Regions from separate parts of the Gordonia aquimaris genome, predicted to be linked through region 2. Evidence: riboswitches for the same ligand, from Rfam matches in the RefSeq annotation. Region 2 holds a riboswitch; the other holds the start of a gene.
The links. Region 2 has a riboswitch for glycine ahead of glyA (serine hydroxymethyltransferase). Riboswitches for the same ligand answer to the same signal wherever they lie in the genome.
Positions count from the first base shown of each region.

Region 1: linked by a shared signal. The riboswitch ahead of gcvP (aminomethyl-transferring glycine dehydrogenase) and the one ahead of glyA (serine hydroxymethyltransferase) in region 2 are both predicted to bind glycine.

Region 1 is NZ_JAPKFM010000007.1:108,147-118,421, forward strand. It holds gene OSB52_RS09405 (malate synthase G) at 1-2,125, shown strand, start outside; gene OSB52_RS09410 (substrate-binding domain-containing protein) at 2,278-3,483, shown strand; gene gcvP (aminomethyl-transferring glycine dehydrogenase) at 3,724-6,585, opposite strand; glycine riboswitch at 6,739-6,839, opposite strand; gene OSB52_RS09420 (VOC family protein) at 6,991-7,356, shown strand; gene OSB52_RS09425 (MerR family transcriptional regulator) at 7,438-8,103, opposite strand; gene OSB52_RS09430 (bifunctional nuclease family protein) at 8,397-8,903, opposite strand; gene ftsR (transcriptional regulator FtsR) at 9,054-9,776, opposite strand; gene garA (glycogen accumulation regulator GarA) at 9,781-10,236, opposite strand; gene OSB52_RS09445 (hypothetical protein) at 10,256-10,275, shown strand, end outside.
Region 2 is NZ_JAPKFM010000021.1:40,855-51,129, reverse strand. It holds gene OSB52_RS17965 (sarcosine oxidase subunit beta family protein) at 1-889, opposite strand, end outside; gene OSB52_RS17960 (FAD-binding oxidoreductase) at 903-1,964, opposite strand; gene OSB52_RS17955 (aromatic ring-hydroxylating oxygenase subunit alpha) at 1,974-3,287, opposite strand; glycine riboswitch at 3,522-3,615, shown strand; glycine riboswitch at 3,616-3,711, shown strand; gene glyA (serine hydroxymethyltransferase) at 3,756-5,156, shown strand; gene OSB52_RS17945 (L-serine ammonia-lyase) at 5,153-6,535, shown strand; gene OSB52_RS17940 (alpha/beta hydrolase) at 6,516-7,550, opposite strand; gene gltB (glutamate synthase large subunit) at 7,910-10,275, shown strand, end outside.

The DNA of each region.
Region 1 (10,275 bases), on a different contig from region 2:
GTATGACTTCATCAACAACGAGGCGTTGCCCGGTACCGGTGTAGACCAGAACAGCTTCTGGGCGGGCGCCGCATCGGTCATCGGCGACCTTGCCCCGCGCAACCGGGAACTGCTCGCCGTACGCGACGATCTGCAGGCCAAGATCGACCAATGGCACAAGGACAACGACGGTGCCGGGGACTTCGCCACCTACAAGAAGTTTCTCACCGACATCGGGTACCTGGTCGAGCCGCCGGCCGATTTCCAGATCGCCACCGAGAACGTCGACCGCGAGATCGCCGAGACGGCAGGACCGCAGCTCGTGGTGCCGGTGCTCAACGCCCGGTTCGCCCTCAACGCATCCAACGCACGGTGGGGGTCGCTCTACGACGCGCTCTACGGCACCGACGTGATCCCCGAGACCGACGGCGCCGAAAAGGGTTCGTCCTACAACCAGGTGCGCGGTGACAAGGTGATCGCCTACGCGAAAGCCTTCCTCGACCAGGCGGTGCCGCTCGAGCAGTGCAGCTACACCGACGTGGCGGCGTTCGCGGTCGTCGACGGAGCACTGCAGGTCACGTTGGCCGATCAGAAGACCGCCACCCTCGCCGACCCCTCGGCGTTCGCCGGTTATCGCGGCGAACCGTCGTCACCGTCGTCGATCCTGTTGCGCCACAACGGCCTCTACCTCGACATCGAGATCGATCCGGAATCGCCCATCGGAAAGACCGACCCGGCAGGCATCAAGGATGTGGTGATGGAGTCGGCGATCACCACGATCATGGACTTCGAGGACTCGGTGGCCGCCGTCGACGCCGACGACAAGGTGCTCGGCTACCGCAACTGGCTGGGACTGAACAAGGGTGATCTCGCCGAAGAGGTGAGCAAGGGCGGCAAGAGCTTCACCCGCACGCTGCACGCCAACCGTGAGTACACCGCACCCGATGGTTCCGGCTTCGATCTGCACGGCCGTTCACTGCTGTTCGTGCGCAACGTCGGTCACCTGATGACCAACCCGGCAGTGCTCGACGCCGACGGCAACGAAGTCCCCGAGGGCATCCTCGATGCACTGGTGACCTCGCTGGCCGGTATCCACGGGCTGTCCACCGAGGCCGGTGTGCAGAACTCACGAACCGGTTCGATCTACATCGTCAAGCCGAAGATGCACGGACCCGACGAAGTGGCGTTCACCGTCGAGCTGTTCGGTCGCGTCGAGCAAGTGCTCGGACTGCCGGAGAACACCCTCAAGGTCGGCATCATGGACGAGGAACGTCGCACGACCGTCAACCTGAAGGCCTGCATCAAGGCCGCCGAGAATCGCGTAGTCTTCATCAACACCGGCTTCCTCGATCGGACCGGCGACGAGATCCACACCTCCATGGAGGCCGGCGCGATGATCCGCAAGGGTGAGATGAAGCAGCAGAAGTGGATCGCGGCCTACGAGGACTTCAACGTCGACACCGGCCTGGCCGCCGGACTGCAGCACAAGGCGCAGATCGGCAAGGGCATGTGGGCCATGACCGACCTGATGGCCGACATGGTCGAGCAGAAGATCGGCCAGCCGAAGGCCGGTGCCACGACCGCCTGGGTCCCGTCACCGACAGCTGCGACGCTGCACGCGATGCACTATCACCTCGTGGACGTCTTCGAACGTCAGGACGAGATCGCCAAGCGCGACCCCGCTGACGTCGACGACATCCTGACCATTCCGCTCGCACCGAAGACCGACTGGTCGGCCGAGGAGAAGCAGCAGGAACTCGACAACAACTGCCAGTCGATCCTGGGTTATGTGGTGCGCTGGATCGACCACGGTGTGGGTTGCTCCAAGGTGCCCGACATCCACGACGTCGCACTGATGGAAGACCGCGCCACCCTGCGCATCTCCAGCCAGTTGCTGGCGAACTGGATTCATCACGGCATCGTGACCGCCGACGACGTGGTCGCTTCGCTGGAGCGGATGGCCCCGGTGGTGGACCGACAGAACGCCGACGACCCCGCTTACCGTCCGATGGCTGCGGATTTCGACTCCAACATCGCGTTCCAGGCCGCGAAGGCACTGATCCTGGAGGGGACCACCCAGCCCAGCGGATACACCGAGCCGATCCTGCACGCCAAGCGCCGCGAGTACAAAGCAGCCAACGGCTGACCGATGCCCGGACAGCCGTCCGCGGACGGATGGTCGGCAGGCCACCATGCTGTCAGCCGGGACGATGTCCGCTATCGTCGTCATCTGTCACCCCGATCACAGTCGGATCGGGGTGACAGACGGCGAATGCCCGAAGAGCGGAAGGCGGGGGGTTGGCTCACCATCGCAGCACCGACCGTGGCGCATCGATGCGTGGTCGGGGGGTCAGTCGAGGTCTGGTCGGCGCACTGCTGACCGTCGTCCTCGTGGCGGCCGTGGTCGTGGTGTGGTTCCAACTCGGCGACCGTATCGACCGGCAAGGTGAGCAAGCCGCCGGCAACTGTGTCGAAGGTCGTACCACCGTTCCGATCATCGCCGACCCCGATGTCGCCGATGCGTTGAGCACCATCGCCGCCGAGTATTCGGAAACCGGGCCGGTGGTGCGTGATCACTGCGTGGTGGTAGAGGTCCGGCCCGGCGACGCGAAGGTCACCCTGGACGGTCTGGCCGGCGCCTGGGATCCCGCCGCGCTCGGCGCCCGGCCTGCGGCGTGGGTGCCGCAGTCATCGATCTGGGCGGCGGATCTGGTCAGCGCGCGCCCCGACATCGTCGACGGCACTCCGTCCTCACTGGTCAGTTCGCCGGTGGTGTTGGCCACCGCCCCGGAGTTGGCCGAGGCGTTCGACGGCGAACTCGACTGGCAACAGTTGCCGACGCTGCAACAGCGCGATGCCTCGTTGGGCGCCTTCGGGTTGGGCAGCTGGGGTTCGATTCGCCTGGCGATGCCGATTGGTGCGCAGTCCGACGCGACGGCGCTGGCTGCGCAGGCGGTGGCGATGCAGGTCACCCGGACCATGGGTCCGCTCACCGAACAGGACGCGGACTCGCCGCGGGTGGCCTCGAGTATCGAAGCGATGTCGTCGGGTGCACCGCAGTCGCCCGACGGGACGCCGGTCGGCGCAGCTCGGCTGATGGCCGATGCGTCCGACCCGGCCGACGCCACCATTCATGCCGTGGCCATCACGGAACAGTCGCTGTATCAATTGACCCGCGACGACACCACCCCACGTCTCGCCGAGGTGATCCCTGGAGGTCCGACCCCGATCGCCGACTATCCGATCGTCCGACTCACCGGTGACGGCGTCGCAGCCGAACAGACCGATGCGGTGGCCGAGTTCTTCGCCTTCGCCAGCCAGCCCGAACATCTCGCGACGCTGACGGCACTGGGGTTCCGCGGTGACGCGCCGATGCCCGAGAAGACCGCCACCGTCACATTCCCGCTCACCGAGAACCCGATGCCGATTCCCGAGACGGCGGCAACTGTCACCATCAATCGGCTCGTCTACGGGCCCGACAGCGGGCCGGTGACGGCGGGGTGAGGACTTCGGACTGAGGTGACGTGGTCTCGATACGCCCCTCGCCTAGCGGCTCGGGGCTACTCGACCACCGACATTCGCCCCGGCCACCTTCACCACCGACAAACGACCCGGCGTACCCCGTCGATGAGTAGCCGCGAACGTAGTGAGTGGCCCCACCCGCTGATCGAGTAGCCGCGAACGTAGTGAGTGGCCCCACCCGCTGATCGAGTAGCCGCGAACGTAGTGAGTGGCGTATCGAGATCAGCTGCTGAAGGCCTCGATGGGCGGGCAGCTGCACACGAGGTTGCGGTCGCCGAAGGCCTGATCGATCCGTCGGACCGCGGGCCAGATCTTGGCGCGGGCACCCGCCGACGGGAGGCCGAGCGGATACACCGCCACCTCTCGGGAGTAGGGGTGATCCCAGTCGCCGACCAACGCCTCGGCGGTGTGCGGTGCCCCGCGCAGCGGGTTGTCGTCGGCTGGCCACTCCCCGGCTCCGACGCGGTCGATCTCGGCGCGGATGGCGATCATCGCGTCACAGAACGCGTCGAGTTCGTCGAGATTCTCACTCTCGGTCGGCTCCACCATCAGTGTTCCCGCCACCGGAAAGCTCATGGTGGGTGCGTGGAAACCGTAGTCGGCCAGTCGTTTGGCCACATCGTCGACGGTGACGCCGGTCTCCTTCGTCAACGGCCGAAGGTCGAGGATGCACTCGTGGGCGACCAGACCATTCTCGCCAGCATACAGCACCGGGTAATGATCCCCGAGACGCCGCGCGATGTAGTTGGCCGAGGCGATCGCGGTGAGGGTGGCTCGACGCAGCCCGTCGGCGCCCATCATCGCAATGTAGGCGTAGGTGATCGGCAGGATCGAGGCCGATCCGTACGGCGCCGCCGAGATCGTCGAGTCCCCGGGGAGGTCGTCGGCGAGGGGATGACCGGGCAGATACGGCGCGAGGTGAGACCGCACCGCGACCGGCCCCACACCCGGACCGCCACCCCCGTGCGGGATGCAGAAGGTCTTGTGCAGGTTCAGGTGACTCACGTCGCCGCCGAATCGTCCTGGACGGGCCACACCCACCAGGGCGTTCAGATTCGCACCGTCCACATACACCTGGCCGCCCGCATCGTGCACGGCCGCACAGATCTCCTCGATGTCGTGCTCGAAGACGCCATGGGTCGATGGGTAGGTGATCATGATGGCGGCCAGCGCATCCCGGTGTTTGTCGATTTTGGCGCGCAGATCGTCGACGTCGACGTCGCCGTTCTCTCGGCAACCGACCACCACCACGCGCAGCCCGGCCATGACCGCCGATGCGGCGTTGGTGCCGTGCGCGCTCGATGGGATCAGGCACACGTCGCGGCCGGTGTCACCGCGCCCGAGATGGTATCGGCGGATCGCCAGCAACCCGGCGAACTCGCCCTGCGAGCCCGCGTTGGGCTGCACGCTCACCCGGTCATAGCCGGTGACGGCGACCAGCCAGTCCTCCAGGGTGGAGATCACCTCGCGGATGCCGACCGTGTCGGCCGCCGGGGCAAACGGGTGCAGGCGCGCGAAGCCGGGCCAGGTGATCGGTTCCATCTCCGCGGTGGCATTGAGCTTCATGGTGCACGAACCCAGTGGGATCATGCTGCGATCGAGCGCGATGTCCTTGTCGGAGAGCGCACGCAGATAGCGCAGCATCGCCGTTTCGGTGCGGTACCTGTTGAACGCCGGATGCGTCAGGAATTCGGTGTCACGGGTCTCGATCGGCTGCGAAAATGCATGTCGGCGAACTCCTTCGGCGCTGAACGCACGCAGCACCACAGCGAGATCGGCTGCGGTGGTGGTCTCGTCGCACGCGATACCCACGGTGTCGCCGTCGATCCGCCGCAGGTTCACGTTCTCGCGCTTGGCATGTGCGATCACGCTGTCGGCCTGCCCGGGTGCGCGAACCACGATCGTGTCGAAGAACGACGAGTGGGCGATGGAAAACCCCGCAACGGTGAGACTGTCGGCCAGGAACACCGCATGTTCGTGGACGCGACGAGCGATCGCCCGCAATCCGTCGGCCCCGTGATAGGACGCGTACATCGCGGCCACCACCGCCAGGAGCACCTGCGCGGTGCAGATGTTGCTGGTCGCCTTCTCACGCCGGATGTGTTGTTCCCGGGTCTGCAACGACAGGCGGTAAGCGAGATTGCCGTCGGCATCCTTCGAAACACCCACCAGACGGCCGGGCAGTTGACGCGCATGCGTCGAACGCACACACAGGTAGCCGGCGTGCGGTCCACCGAATCCCATCGGCACGCCGAAGCGCTGGGTGGTGCCGAAGCAGACATCCGCGCCCAACTCACCCGGTGGCGTGATCAGGGTCGCTGCCAGCAAGTCGGCCCCCACCGCGACCAGAGCCCCGCGCGCATGCGCGGCGTCGATGACGGGGCCGACATCCAGGATGCGGCCCGACGCCCCGGGTGCCTGCATGATCACACCGAAGAAGTCTCCCTCGGGCAGACCGCAGTCCGGCATCGCGGGATGCAGCGAGGCCTCGACGACCTCGATCCCGAGCGGTTGAGCGCGGGTGTCGATCACGGCGCGCGTCTGTGGGAAGAGGTCGGCATCGACCACCAACCGTGGTGATCGGGACTTGCCTGCACGTCTCAGCAACGTCATCGCCTCGGCCGCAGCGGTCGCCTCGTCGAGCATCGATGCGTTGGCGACCTCCATCCCGGTCAGATCCGCGACCATGGTCTGGAAGTTGAGCAACGCTTCGAGCCGACCCTGGCTGATCTCGGGCTGATAGGGCGTATAGGCGGTGTACCACGCAGGGTTCTCCAGCACGTTGCGCAGGATCACCGGCGGGGTATGGGTGTCGTGGTAGCCCAGCCCGATCATGGAGCGGGCGACGGTGTTGCGGTCCGCGAGGTGGGCGAGTTGTTCGTGCACGTCGTGCTCGCTGACCGCGGGCGGCAACGACTGCAGACCGTTGGAGTCCGGCTCATCGGCGATGACCGCCGGGACCACCCGGGCGGCGAGTTCATCGAGAGACGAGATGCCGATCGCGGCGAGGATACGTTCGGTCTCGGTGGCATTCGGGCCGACGTGGCGATCGACGAAGGCGGCAGAGACGGGCGTGGCGGGCATGACAGGTCAACCTCTCGGCGGTCTGCGGCCCTCCCCCTCTGTCATGCCTGTCGATCCGCGAACGGACAGCTGGGCGCCTGAGAGATTCGGCCGGTAGTCGACCTTTCACCGTGGGCGGAGCCGGGTTGCCCCGACTCACTTTCCAGAGACGCCGTCAACATCACGGTCCTGGGTGCCTGAGAGTTTGACGAGGAGGTGTTGCTCCTTCGGCGGCCTCCGCCCATGTGGCGGTGACTCTCTCCCGAGACGCAGCGGCGCGACCTCAGTATACGTGGGCATGACCACGGCGCAGGTCGCCCGTCTCCGGCGACGACGCGATCCGGCCCGACAAAACCTGACAGTCGATGTCGTGATTCGCTGATCTACTGGCGTGGCGTCATCACCCACGACCCGAGGAGCGCCCTGATGCCCGCACCGAACCTGTTTCTGATCTACGTCCGCGACGCTGAGGCCGCAACCACGTTCTACTGCGAATTGTTCGATGTACAGCCGAAATTCGTGAGTCCTCGCTATGTCGCCTTCGAGGTCGCACCCGGGGTTCTGTTCGCCCTGTGGACCGGTCGTAGTGACCACGCGGTTCCTGCCACCCCGCGCACGTGCGAGGTCGGGCTGATGATTCCCGGCGCGGCGTCCGCGATCGACGCGATCCATGCGCGGTGGGCGGCGGCAGGTGTCCGAGTGGTGCAGGAGCCTTATGACGACGTCTTCGGCCGAACATTCGTGGCCGCCGATCCGGACGGCAACCTCATCCGGGTTTCGCCGATGGATTGACGCTGCGCCACACTGCGCCGATCGGTCCGGCAGGAGTGCATGGGCCGCTGATGCCTCGGCACCCTGACCGGCCCGAGGGCTCTAGCCGGTCCGACGGGTCCGATTCTTGCGCCGCGCGGCCAGTTCGTCTTCTGGCGCGGTCTCGGTGACACCGCCATCGGCCCGCTCGCCGGGGAAGTCGGCGATGGTTCCGGTCAGTTCACGCATGGCACCGCTGACAGCGATCCCGAAGACGCCCTGGCCACCTTGCAGTAAGTCGACGACCTCTTCCGCCGAGGTGCACTCATAGACCGTGGTGCCGTCGGAGAACAGGGTGATGCGGGCCAGATCCTCCACCCCACGCTGACGTAGGTGGTCGACCGCGACCCGGATGTTCTGGAGCGAGATCCCGGTGTCGAGCAATCGCTTCACGATCTTGAGGACCAAGATGTCCTTGAACGAGTACAGACGCTGGCTGCCCGACCCTGCCGCGCCGCGAATGGACGGCACCACCAGCGACGTGCGGGCCCAGTAGTCGAGCTGCCGATAGGTGATTCCGGCGATCTGGCACGCACTGGGCACGCGATAGCCCACCAGCTCGTCCGGCACGGTGTCGTTGGGAAAGATGCCGGGCGCGATGTCATCGAGACTGCCCTGCGTGGCGGCACCCGAGTTCGACGCCCCGGTGCGGTCGCTGTCGACCTCGCCGTCGGCCGCGGTCACCTCGGTCGGTGACGGCATTTCGTCGTCGAACGGCTGATCGCCCACTGCAGACTCCCTCGCAACGCCAGGATCGACTCGACAGACACGTCAGCTCGAGGTTTCCCTCGAGACTGCTACAACAGTACGCGCCTGACAGACGATCATCCTTCGTCCCCGCTCAATTCGGGCGACGTGTCGACGGTATGCGGCCCGCGAGGGCGGAATCAACGCGACTCGCCCTGTAACCTCAACCTCTACTTGAGATCGAGCAAACAGTGACCCGGCGGTGTCCGTTCCGTGATCTGGGTCGTTCGCCCCTGTTCTCGGCAACCGATCCAGCGTTGGGCGCCATCAACGCGCTACGCCCCGCCGCTCGCCTTGAAGTCGTCCGGCGAGACGTTGTCGAGGAATTCCTTGAACTTCTCGACCTCGTCCTCTTTGGCCTCCGCGGGAGCGTCCTCGTCGCCGTTCTCGTCGGGGATGAGCAGTCCCGCCTCGGTCAGTACGTCTTCGTCGGCGACGATCGGCACTCCCGCCCTCATGGCGACCGCGATCGAATCCGACGGGCGCGCGGAGACCCGCAATTCGTCGGCAAAGACCATCTCCGCGTAGAAGGTGCCCTCTTGCATGTCGACGATGCGGACCTCGCGCAGCGTCTTGCCGAAGTCGTTGATCAAGTTGACGATCAGATCATGGGTGAGCGGACGTGGCGGCTCGATACCCTTCTGCTGCAAGGCGATCGATGCGGCCTCGCTCTGTCCGATCCAGATCGGCAGATACCGTTCACCCTCCACCTCACGCAGGAGCAGCACCGGCTGGCTCTGCGGCGGCTCGACCCGAATGCCCACGACTCGCATTTCGCCCATCTCGCACCCGCTTCCTCATGATCGCCGGATGATCGGTCGGTGGCTCCTCGAAGGCAGTCCCTCGCGCCTGCCGATCACTGAACACGACGCTACACCGCATGACCCGACCGTGGCGGCCACCCGAGCCCAGATCGGTCCGGGATCGACAGATCAGTCCAGGACGTCGCGGACCGCGGCCTTGACCAGCTGGGTGTGCAACGTCACCGACAGAGCAGCGATCTCACGGACCAACTCCTCGGCGCGATCCCGCGCCCCGGTTCCCTTGCCCTTGGCGATCGGGTTCGCGATCTGCGCCACCAAGCCGGCCTCGCGGTCCGCGGAGACCTTGAACGCCCGCAGATGCCGCGTCTCCAGACCGTAATTGGCCAGCGCCGCCGCAGCCTCGACCAGTCGCACGGCGTCTTCGTCGAAGAATCCGGCCGGACCGGCCGACAGCAGGCCGTTGCGTTGTAGCTCGGTCACGAATGCCGCATCCACACCAGTGCGCTCGATGAGGGCCTCGCGTGACACCCGATCGCCCCGGGAACCGAAGTCGGTGGCCGGCGCCACCGCTCCGCGAGCCGAGGAGATCAGCCGGGTGGCGCCACCCGGACCGCCGTCGCCGCTGTCGATCGCGTCGAGTTGCTCCTTGATGACCTTCAGCGGCAGGTACCGATCCCGTTGTGCGGTCAGCACGAATCGCAATCGCTCGACATCTGCCGAACTGAACCGGCGATAACCCGACGGCGCCCGCTCGGGAGTGATCAGACCCTCGGATTCCAGGAAGCGGATCTTGGAGATCGTCACGTCCGGGAAATCCTCACGCAACAAGGCGAGGACCGAGCCGATCGACATCGATCCTTCGCCGCGCTGACCTGCCGACGACGCCGTCACGGCGTCAGGCGCCGGCGTGGCCGTCGCGCGGACCGCTCAGGAACACGAGACGGAACTTGCCGATCTGGACCTCGTCGCCATTGCTCAGCTGCGCGGTGTCCACCGGCTCACGGTTGACATAGGTGCCGTTGAGGCTGCCCACGTCGACTACCTGGAACTCGTTGTCACCGAGGCGGAATTCGGCGTGGCGACGGCTCACCGTCACATCGTCGAGAAAGATGTCGCTGTCAGGATGCCGACCCGCCGACGTCGTCGGCTGATCGAGCAGAAATCGCGAGCCGGCGTTGGGGCCGCGCTTGACGACAAGCAGCGCCGTGCCGGGAGAGAGCCTCTCGACCCCGGTATCGGCAGGTTCACTCGAGGTGGTCGCCCCGGCGTCGAGTTCGGAGATGAACTCCTCCCGGAAAACCGATGTGGTCTCCACCGGCGCCTCGAGGTCCTTGTCGTTTTCGCTCACCACTTCTCCTTCGTCTGTTTCGGTGCCCGCGGATCTCGGCGT
Region 2 (10,275 bases):
CGAGTTCGCCCTTGTGTGCCTGGGAGACGTACACGTGCACCGCATTCGACATCACCACCGTCGGATGGATGGGTTCGAGCAGCTCGGAGACCAGCGCCTGCAGGGGGTGGCTCTGTACCGGTACCCGGAAGCCGAGCTGGTCGGTGAGGGTGGAGGTGTGGCCGGCCGCGCACAGGGCGACGGTCCCGGCACCGATCCGGCCGAGGTTGGTGTCGACCCCGACCACGCGGTCACCGTCGGTGACGAAACCGGTGACCTCACAGTTCTGGATGATGTCGACCCCGGCGTCACTGGCGCTGCGGGCGAAGCCCCACGCCACGTAGTCGTGTTTGGCGATCCCGCCGCGCGGCTGGAAGGTGGCGCCGAGCACCGGGTAGCGGATGTCGGCCGAGGTGTTGACGATCGGGCACACCTGTGCGACCTGCTTCGGGTCGAGCCATTCTGCATCGATCCCGTTGAGTCGGTTGGCCTCCACGCGCCGGATGCTGTCGCGTACGTCCTGCTCGGTGTGGGCGAGGTTGAGCACCCCTCGCTGGCTGAACAGGATCGGGTACCCGAGTTCGTCTTCGAGGCCCTCCCACAGTTTCAGGGAGTGCTCATAGATGCCGGCGCTCTCGTCCCACAGGTAGTTGGAGCGGATGAGGGTGGTGTTGCGGGCCATGTTGCCGCCGGCCAGCCAGCCGCGCTCCAGCACGGCGACATTCGTGATGCCATGGTTTCGGGCGAGGTAGTGGGCGGTGGCCAGTCCGTGACCGCCCCCGCCCACGATCACCACATCGTAGGTCGACTTGGGTTCGGCTGCCCGCCAAAGGAAGTCGGGGTGGTGGGGGAGGTGCGCGCCGGGTGGGAGCGCGGCGTCGGGTGCGGCGATCCGGGGGTCTGTGGGCATCGTCGGGTGTTCCTCAGTAGTCGATCACAACGGGGGACAGGGGTTCGGAGCAGCAGAGCAGGATCTTGCCCTGGTCGATCTCGCGGGGGCGGATTCCGCCCTGGTGGTTCATCACGACGTCGCCGGAGAGTTTGCGGACCTTGCAGGACCCACACAGGCCCACCCCGCATGACGATGGCAGGGTGACCCCGGCTGCCGCGGCGGCGGCCAGGATTGTGGTCCCCGGCGCGACCCTCACCCGTCGTGCGCGACGGGAGAAGTCCACGACCACGCCGTTGTCGGAGTCGTCCTCGGCGGCAGGCAGACTGAAGCCGAAGCTCTCTTCGTGGATGCGGGCCAGACTTGCCCCGGCCGCCATCAACGAGGTGCGTACCTCACTGCGGAATCGGCCCGGCCCGCAGAGGAAGACCTCTCGGTCGGCGAGGTCCGGGCAGACACGTTCGAGCATGGCGCGGTCGATACGGCCCCGATGGCCGGTCCAGTCGGGCAGCTCGTCGGCGACCATTCGGGTCGCGGCGAACGCCAGCGTCACGTTGGTGTGGGAGCGTGCGAGATCCTCCAGCTCCTCTTGGAACGGGATGTCGTCGACGCTGCGCGCGCTGTGCACGAATGTGATGTCGAGTGGCGACTCGCTGTCGGTCACCGAGCGCAACATCGACATCACCGGCGTGATCCCGCTACCGGCAGAGATGAACAGATATTTCTCGGCCGGGCGCGCGGTGTAGGTGAAGCGACCGAGGGGACCGGTGGCGGCGATCATCATGCCCTCCACCATGTTGTCGTGCAGCCAGTTGGAGACGTAGCCGCCGTTGACCCGCTTGACGGTGATGGACAGAGTGCCCGGACGGGTCGGAGGCGAGGAGATGCTGTAGCACCGCTGGATGGGGCGTCCGTCGATCTCCACCGACAACGACAGGAACTGGCCGGGTGCGAATGCGAAGGTGTGTGAGTCGTCGGAGGCTTCGGGCCCGGTGGAGAACTCCGGTGCACCGCCGGCGATGCGGAAGCTGAACGTGGTCATGTCGCGGGTGGTCTCCGCCCGGGACACGCACTGCAGGAAGATGTCGTCGGCCATGATGATCGGTCACGCACTCGCGGCGTCGGTGACGTGGGAGCTCGGCACGCCCAGACGATCGCGCAGGGTGGTGACGTACCAGTTGATGAATGCCTCCACCTGGAACTCCGACGGGCCGTAGGGACCGGGAACGTAGGCGGGACTGCTGATGCCCTGATGTGCGAGTGCGACGAGGTCGGCGTCCTGCCGGTTGGTGGTCTCCCACATGCCGGTGAGATGGTCGAGGTCATAGTCGACGCCCTCCTCGGCGTCGCGATGGACCAGCCAGGTGGTGCGGACCAGTGTCTTGTCCGCGGCGACGGGGATCACCGAGAACAGCAGTGCGTGATCGCTCGTCACGTGCAGCCACATGTTGGGTTGCAGGTGCATGGAGAGCCGGCCGAGCTGCGCTTCGGGGATGTCGGTCAACAGCCGGCCGCAGGCGGCGGTGCCGTCCAGGGTGAAGGACTCGCCGGCGAGATCGAGAGCTTCTCGCTCGATGTGGAAACCCGTTGGGCGGGTGTCGAGTTGCTCGATGCGGGGGTAGGGGAGACCCCGCCGATCCCAGATCTCGATCTGCGCCGCGGTGGCCCGCCGGTAGCGATCGAAGACCGGTGCGAGCCGGCTGGGGATGGCGTCGGTGCTGCTGTAGCCCCAGGTGGGGAAGAACACGTTGAGCAGTTCGGGATGTCCGCCGCAGTGGTAGCACTCGCGGTTGTTCTCCATGGCGAGTTTCCAGTTGCCGTTCTCGACGAGGTCGGTTTGTTTGGCCACCTTCGCTTCGGCGAGGCGGTGCGGTGCCAGGTACGGCTCGACGATGCCGGCCACCTCGTCGATGTCGTTGGGAGGTTCGTCGGCGAGGCAGATGAACACGAGTCCGGCGATCGTGCGGACGTGGACCGAACGCAGCGAGTAGCAGGACTTGTCGAAGCCGGGCGCCTGCGCGTCGGCGAACTCGAGGCGGCCGTCCATGCCATAGGTCCAGGAGTGATAGCTGCACACGATGGTGCCGGTGGAGCCGTTCGGTTCGGTGAGCAGACGCGCGCCGCGGTGACGGCACACATTGTGATGGGCTCGGACTCGGCCGTGGTCATCGCGCGCGACGATCACCGACCGTGAGCCGAAGGCGATGGTCACGTAGTCGCCGGGCTCGCTGATCTCGGCCTCTGTTGCGACGAAAAGCCAAGACTTGGAGAAGATCTCGTCGAGATCGAGATCGAAGAAGTCGTCGCTCACATAGAAGGGCGCGGCGAGGCTCTCGCCGTGCACGCGTTCGGTGAGCAGGGCGTGGGTGCCGGGTGCCGGGGCGCTGGTGGCGGTACGCGCAACGAATGGTGCGGTCATCAGCGGTGGATGCCTCTCTGCACAGGTCCTGAGGTGGAGGATCGGAGATGGGTTGCAGCACAAGATCACTGAGGGCAGGAATGGGTTCCGGCCGACAGTGGGCTCTGATCGGGGTGGTGATCGAGGAGAATGTTCAAATGTTGCGTGATACGCAACGATGCGCATCCTATGCAACAAGTGTGCGTTCCAGCTCTTGCGCTGTCAAGCCGTACATGCCACTGTTTTCTTCAGCCGCAGACGTGTGCGGGAGATCATCGCGGGACACCGCGACGCCGAAGGAGCAACCACCTCCCGGGAATCTCTCAGGCCCAGGTACCGCACGCCGAGGCAACTCTGGAGACGAATCCGACGACGATGCCGGATTGACCGAAGGTGGCCACCGCTGGTGGCGCAAACTCTCAGGTGAACGGACAGAGCAGGGAGGATCGGACCGGCACTCGCCCGTCCGGCGACAATCGGAGCACGCATATGTCTGCTTTCCACTCGAATCCGCGCCCCACCGACCTGTCCTCGGCGCTGCTGTCCGAACCGCTCGCCGACTTCGATCCCGAGATCGATGCCCTCATCGCGGCCGAGCTCGGCCGGCAGCGCGCCGGGCTGGAGATGATCGCCTCGGAAAATCACGCCCCACTGGCCGTCATGCAGGCGCAGGGCAGCGTGCTGACCAACAAGTACGCGGAGGGCTACCCCGGACGCCGCTATTACGGCGGCTGCGAGCACGTCGATCGGATCGAACACCTCGCCATGGAGCGGCTCAAGGCCCTGTTCGGCGCGGCCTTCGTCAATGTGCAACCCCATTCCGGGGCGCAGGCGAACGCCGCGGTGATGCACGCCCTGATGAATCCGGGCGACAAACTCCTGGGCTTGTCGCTCGCCGACGGCGGACATCTCACCCACGGCATGCGGATCAACTTCTCCGGCCGGCTCTACGACGTCGCGTCCTATGGGGTGTCGCAGGACACACATCGGATCGACATGGCCGAGGTGGCCGAACTCGCGCGTGAGCATCGGCCGGCGGTGATCGTCGCGGGCTGGTCGGCTCACCCCCGCCACCTCGATTTCGCGCGCTTCCGGCAGATCGCCGACGAGGTGGGCGCCTACCTGATGGTCGACATGGCCCATGTCGCGGGTCTGGTTGCGGCGGGTCTGCATCCGTCGCCGATACCGCATGCACACGTGGTCACCTCCACGACCCACAAGACGCTCGGCGGACCGCGTGGCGGGGTCATTCTGACCAACGATGCGGCACTGGCGAAGAAGATCGACAGCGCGGTGTTCCCCGGCCAGCAGGGCGGTCCGCTCGAGCACGTCATCGCCGCCAAGGCCACCGCATTCCGGATGGCCGCGACCGCGGAGTTCGCCGAGCGCCAGCAGCGGTGTCTGGTCGGTGCGCAGCTCATCGCCGAGCGACTCGGACGCGCCGACGCGGCCGCCGCCGGGATCTCCGTGGTGACCGGCGGCACCGACGTCCATCTGGTGCTCGTCGATCTGCGCGACTCGCCCCTCGACGGCCGGCAGGCCGAAGATCTCCTGGCGCAGGTGGGGATCACGGTGAACCGCAACGCGGTACCGCGCGACCCACGTCCGCCCATGGTCACCTCGGGGCTTCGTATCGGCACTCCGGCGCTCGCCGCCCGGGGGTTCGACCGGGACGCCTTCGCGGCCGCCGCCGAGATCATCGCGCGCGTGCTGATCGACGCCGCCGACGCCGACGTGTCGGGCCTGACTGACCGGGTCCGAGCCCTGGCCGAGGCACATCCCCTCTACGTGGAGATGGTGCCGGGACGCCTCGAGATGCCCGGGACATCCGAGGCGGCGACCAGCTACGCGGCAGTGACCAGCTACGTGACAGCGGGGGCGGCACGATGACCGTCAGCGTGTTCGATCTCTTCTCGATCGGTGTCGGACCGTCGAGTTCACACACCGTCGGCCCGATGCGGGCGGCGCAGCGGTTCGTCGGCGGCCTCGCCGCAGCCGGGGATCTGCTCGAGGTGGACCGACTCGAGGTGGAGCTGTTCGGCTCGCTGGCGGCCACCGGCGCCGGTCACGGCACGTTGAGCGCGATCCTGCTCGGTCTCGAAGCACACCGGCCGGAGACCATCACCGCCGACACCAAGTCGGAGCGGCTCGAGGCGATAGATCGCACCGGCCGAATCCGTCTCGGCGGGTTCGTCGACTTCGCCTACACCGAACGCGACATCCGGCTGCATCCCGGTCGGGTACTGCCCCGACATCCCAATGCGGTGGAGTTCCGAGCGCTGGGGCGCGACGGGAGATGTCTGGCCGACGAGTGCTACTACTCCGTCGGTGGCGGATTCGTGGTCGTCGACGGCGAACCGGACGATGCCACTGCGACGGGCGACGTGCCGCACCCGTACGGTTCGGCGGGCGAACTGCTCGCGGTCTGCGCCGAGCGCGGATGGTCGATCGCCGAGGTCGCCCAGCGCAATGAGACCGTCACCCGGTCGACCGACGACGTCCGCGACGGACTGCTGCACATCTGGACGGTGATGGACCAGTGCGTGCGGCGCGGGGTCACCACCGACGGCGAACTACCTGGTGGTCTCCGGGTCCGTCGGCGCGCGAAACAGTGGCGCGACGAGTTGATGCTCGAGGACCCGCTGCGATCGATGACCTACGCCGAGGACTGGGTCAACCTGGTGGCGCTGGCCGTCAACGAGGAGAACGCCGCCGGCGGGCGGGTGGTGACCGCACCCACCAACGGCGCCGCCGGGATCGTGCCGGCGGTCATGCATTACGCCCGGCGCTACACGCCGGCGGGTCGTGCCGATCCCGACGACGTGACGGTGCGTTTCCTGCTGACCGCGGGGGTGATCGGCGGTCTGATCAAGTCCGGTGCCTCCATTTCCGGTGCCGACGTCGGGTGTCAGGGCGAAGTGGGTTCGGCGGCTGCGATGGCTGCCGGCGGACTGGCCGAGATCCTCGGTGGCACACCGGCACAGGTGGAGAATGCCGCCGAGATCGCGATGGAGCACAGTCTCGGTTTGACCTGCGATCCGATCGGCGGACTGGTGCAGATCCCGTGCATCGAACGGAACGCGATATCAGCCGGCAAAGCCATCAATGCCGCACGGATGGCACTGCGGGGGAACGGAAGTCATCATGTAAGCCTCGATCAGGTGATCGCCACGATGCGTTCGACGGGTCATGACATGAACGCCAAGTACAAGGAGACGGCGACCGGCGGGCTGGCGATTCACGTGCCGCTCAGCGTGGTGGAGTGCTGAACGGTACCGACGAACCGAACGCGTCACGCAGAAAATCGCCCGCCTCGCGCAATGCCATGCGGGATTCGGGAGCCAGGCGAGGGAACATCTGGAACACGTGCCCTTGCCCGGGCCATTCCTGCAGTCGCACATCGGCGCCCGCCGCTCGCATGACCCGTGCGATGGCGCGCGCATCGTCGCCCATCACCTCGAGCCCACCGACCTGGATCAGCGTGGGCGGCAACGTCATCGCCTCATCGAGACTGATGCGCATCCGTGGATGATCCGGCGTGGCCGAACCTGTGTACAGCTGCAGGATACGTTGGGCCGAAACGGCATCGATGACGGGATCGCGGGTGCCCCGCAATTGGTTGGCAACCGCCAGGTCGAAGGTGGGGTCGTAGAGAGGGGAGAACAACACCAGCCCGCGAGGTTGGCCGACACCCCGCCGATGGTTGTCGGCGAGCAGGTCGAGCGCCAAATGACCTCCCGCCGAGTCGCCGCCGACGACGATCTGCTCTGGCCGGTAGCCCTGGGCGAGCAGCCAGTGGTACCCGCGGATCGCGTCGTCGCCGGCACTCGGGAACCGATACTCGGGACCGAGGCGGTAGTCCAGGCTGAACGCCGACAACCCGGTCTGCCGCGAGAGTCGGGCGACCAACCCACGGTGAGTGCGCGCCGAACAGACGACGTACCCGCTGCCGTGCAGGTAGTAGAGAATCCGTGTCTCGGCGGGTCGGTCCGGTCGCGCCGGGCCGCCGTGGGCGCCGACCCACTCGCCGCGCACCTGGCCGCTGGAGACGAACTGGTGCACACGCTCGGCCCGGGTGCCGGCCGGGACCGGAGACATCGCCACCAGGGTCCGGTTGACACCGGGGCGCATCGCCGAGATCAGTCGCGGGGATGGGCCGGAGCGCCCCATCCCGGCCACCATCAGAGGGTGGGCCACGCGGGCCAGATAGCCGTTGACGGCCCGGGAGCGGAGCGAGCCCGCACCTCTCGGGCGCCATTGCTGATCGGTTGTCCGTACACTCACAACTCGACGCTAACCCTGTGAGCAGTTTCCGAGGGCCATTTCAGGCTCATACGCTGCGCAATCATCACGATTGTGCTATCCGGATTTCGATACTGGGTACCCGCCGTGAGAAAATGGCTGACAATGCTTTCGCGTAAGCAGGGTGGTGCCGGGGAGAACGACTCGACCCGGGTGCGCCGTCAGCAATGGGGCTGACACGGACACCGCCACGTGGCCCACGGACCTCCCAGGTCAGCCCAACGATTCGGGAGGCATCGCCAGGCCGGTGGCGGCGTCGACATGGACAGACGTCACAGTGTCCGTCAATGGACACGAGGGTGAATGCGTGCGCAGCGTCGCGCACACAGTGAGGCGAACTTATGAAGCATGCTCCGGGCCCCATCGGGCTCTATGACCCGGTCAACGAGCACGACTCCTGCGGTGTCGCATTCGTCGTCGACATGCACGGCCGTCGCAGCCGCGACATCGTCGACAAGGCCATCACCGCATTGGTGAACCTGGAACATCGCGGTGCGGCGGGTGCCGAGCCGAACACCGGCGACGGCGCCGGCATCATGATCCAGGTTCCCGACCGCTTCCTGCGGGAAACCGTCGACTTCGAACTGCCCGCAGAGGGCTCGTATGCCACCGGCATCGCCTTCCTGCCGCAGGGCTCCGAGGACGCCCGCGTCGCCACCGAGGGCGTCGAGAAGATCGTCGAGGCCGAGGGGCTGACCCTGCTCGGCTGGCGCGAGGTGCCCACCAACGAGAACTCGCTGGGTGCGCTCGCGCGCGACGCGATGCCGACGTTCCGGCAGGTGTTCATCGCCGGCGCCGAGGGTATGGACCTGGAGCGCCGCGCGTTCGTCGTGCGCAAGCGGGTGCAAGCCGAGCTGGGCACCAAGGGTGCCGGCGCGGACGGCCCGGGCCGTGAGACCGTCTACTTCCCCAGCCTGTCGGGTCAGACCTTCGTCTACAAGGGCATGCTGACCACGCCGCAGCTGCGTGAGTTCTACCTGGACCTGCAGGACTCGCGTGTCGAGAGCGCGCTCGGACTCGTGCACTCGCGATTCTCCACCAACACCTTCCCGTCCTGGCCGCTGGCGCATCCGTTCCGGCGCGTCGCCCACAACGGCGAGATCAACACCGTCACCGGCAACGAGAACTGGATGCGGGCGCGCGAGGCGCTGATCGACGCGGGTGCATTCGGCGATTCGGATGTGGCCGACAAGATCTTCCCGACCTGCACCCCGGGTGCCTCGGATACCGCGCGGTTCGACGAGGTGCTCGAACTGCTGCACCTCGGTGGCCGCAGCCTGCCGCATGCCGTGCTGATGATGATCCCGGAGGCCTGGGAGCGGCACGAGTCGATGAAGCCGGCGCACCGTGCGTTCTACGAGTACCACTCGGCGCTCATGGAGCCCTGGGACGGACCGGCGTCGGTGTGCTTCACCGACGGCACTGTCGTCGGCGCCGTGCTCGACCGCAACGGTCTGCGGCCGAGCCGCATCTGGGTCACCAAGGACGGCCTCGTGGTGATGGCGTCGGAGGTCGGCGTCCTCGACATCGATCACGCCGACGTGGTGCAGAAGATGCGCCTGCAGCCGGGCCGCATGTTCCTGGTGGACACTGCCGCCGGCCGCATCGTCGACGACGAGGAGATCAAGGACGAACTCGCCGCCGAGCACCCCTACCAGGAGTGGCTCGACCAGGGCCTCGTGCACATCGACGACGTCGCGGCACTCCCGCACGTGCACATGGCGCACGAGCGCGTCGCCCTGCGCCAGCAGGTCTTCGGCTACACCACCGAGGAACTCAACCTGCTGGTGGCGCCGATGGCCAAGACCGGTGCCGAGGCGATCGGCTCGATGGGTACCGACACCCCGATCGCGGTGCTCTCGGCCCGTCCGCGCATGCTGTTCGACTACTTCCAGCAGATGTTCGCCCAGGTCACCAACCCGCCGCTGGACGCCATCCGCGAGGAGGTCGTCACCAGCGTCGGCGGCACCATCGGCCGTGAGGCCGACCTGTTGCACCCGGGACCGGAGTCCTGCCGGCAGATCGTGCTGCCCGAACCGGTGCTCGACAACGACACCCTGGCCAAACTGGTCAACGTCGGCGACAACGGCGACCTGCCGGACTTCCGCAGCGCACACATCCACGGCCTCTACGAGGTCTCCGAGGGTGGTGCAGGCCTGCGCCGTGCCCTCGACGAGATCCGCACCAAAGTCAGCGCCGCCATCGAAGACGGCGTGTCGATCATCGTGCTGTCGGATCGGGAGTCCGACGAGAAGCTCGCCCCGATCCCGTCGCTGCTGCTGACCTCGGCCGTGCACCATCACCTGGTGCGCGAGCGCAAGCGCACCCAGGTCGGGCTGGTGGTCGAGTCCGGTGACTGCCGCGAGGTCCACCACATCGCCGCGCTGGTCGGCTTCGGTGCCGCCGCGGTCAACCCGTACATGGCCTTCGAGTCCATCGAGGACATGGTCGAGCGGGGCGTACTCGGCGACATCGACTTCGCCACCGCCAAGAAGAACTACATCAAGGCCGGCGGCAAGGGTGTTCTCAAGGTGATGTCCAAGATGGGCATCTCCACCCTGGCCTCCTACACCGGTGCCCAGCTGTTCCAGGTCATCGGCCTCTCGCAGGAGACCGTCGACGAGTTCTTCACCGGACTCAACAGCCAACTCGGCGGCATCGGCCTCGACGAGATCGCCGACGATGTGGCCACCCGCCACCGGCTGGC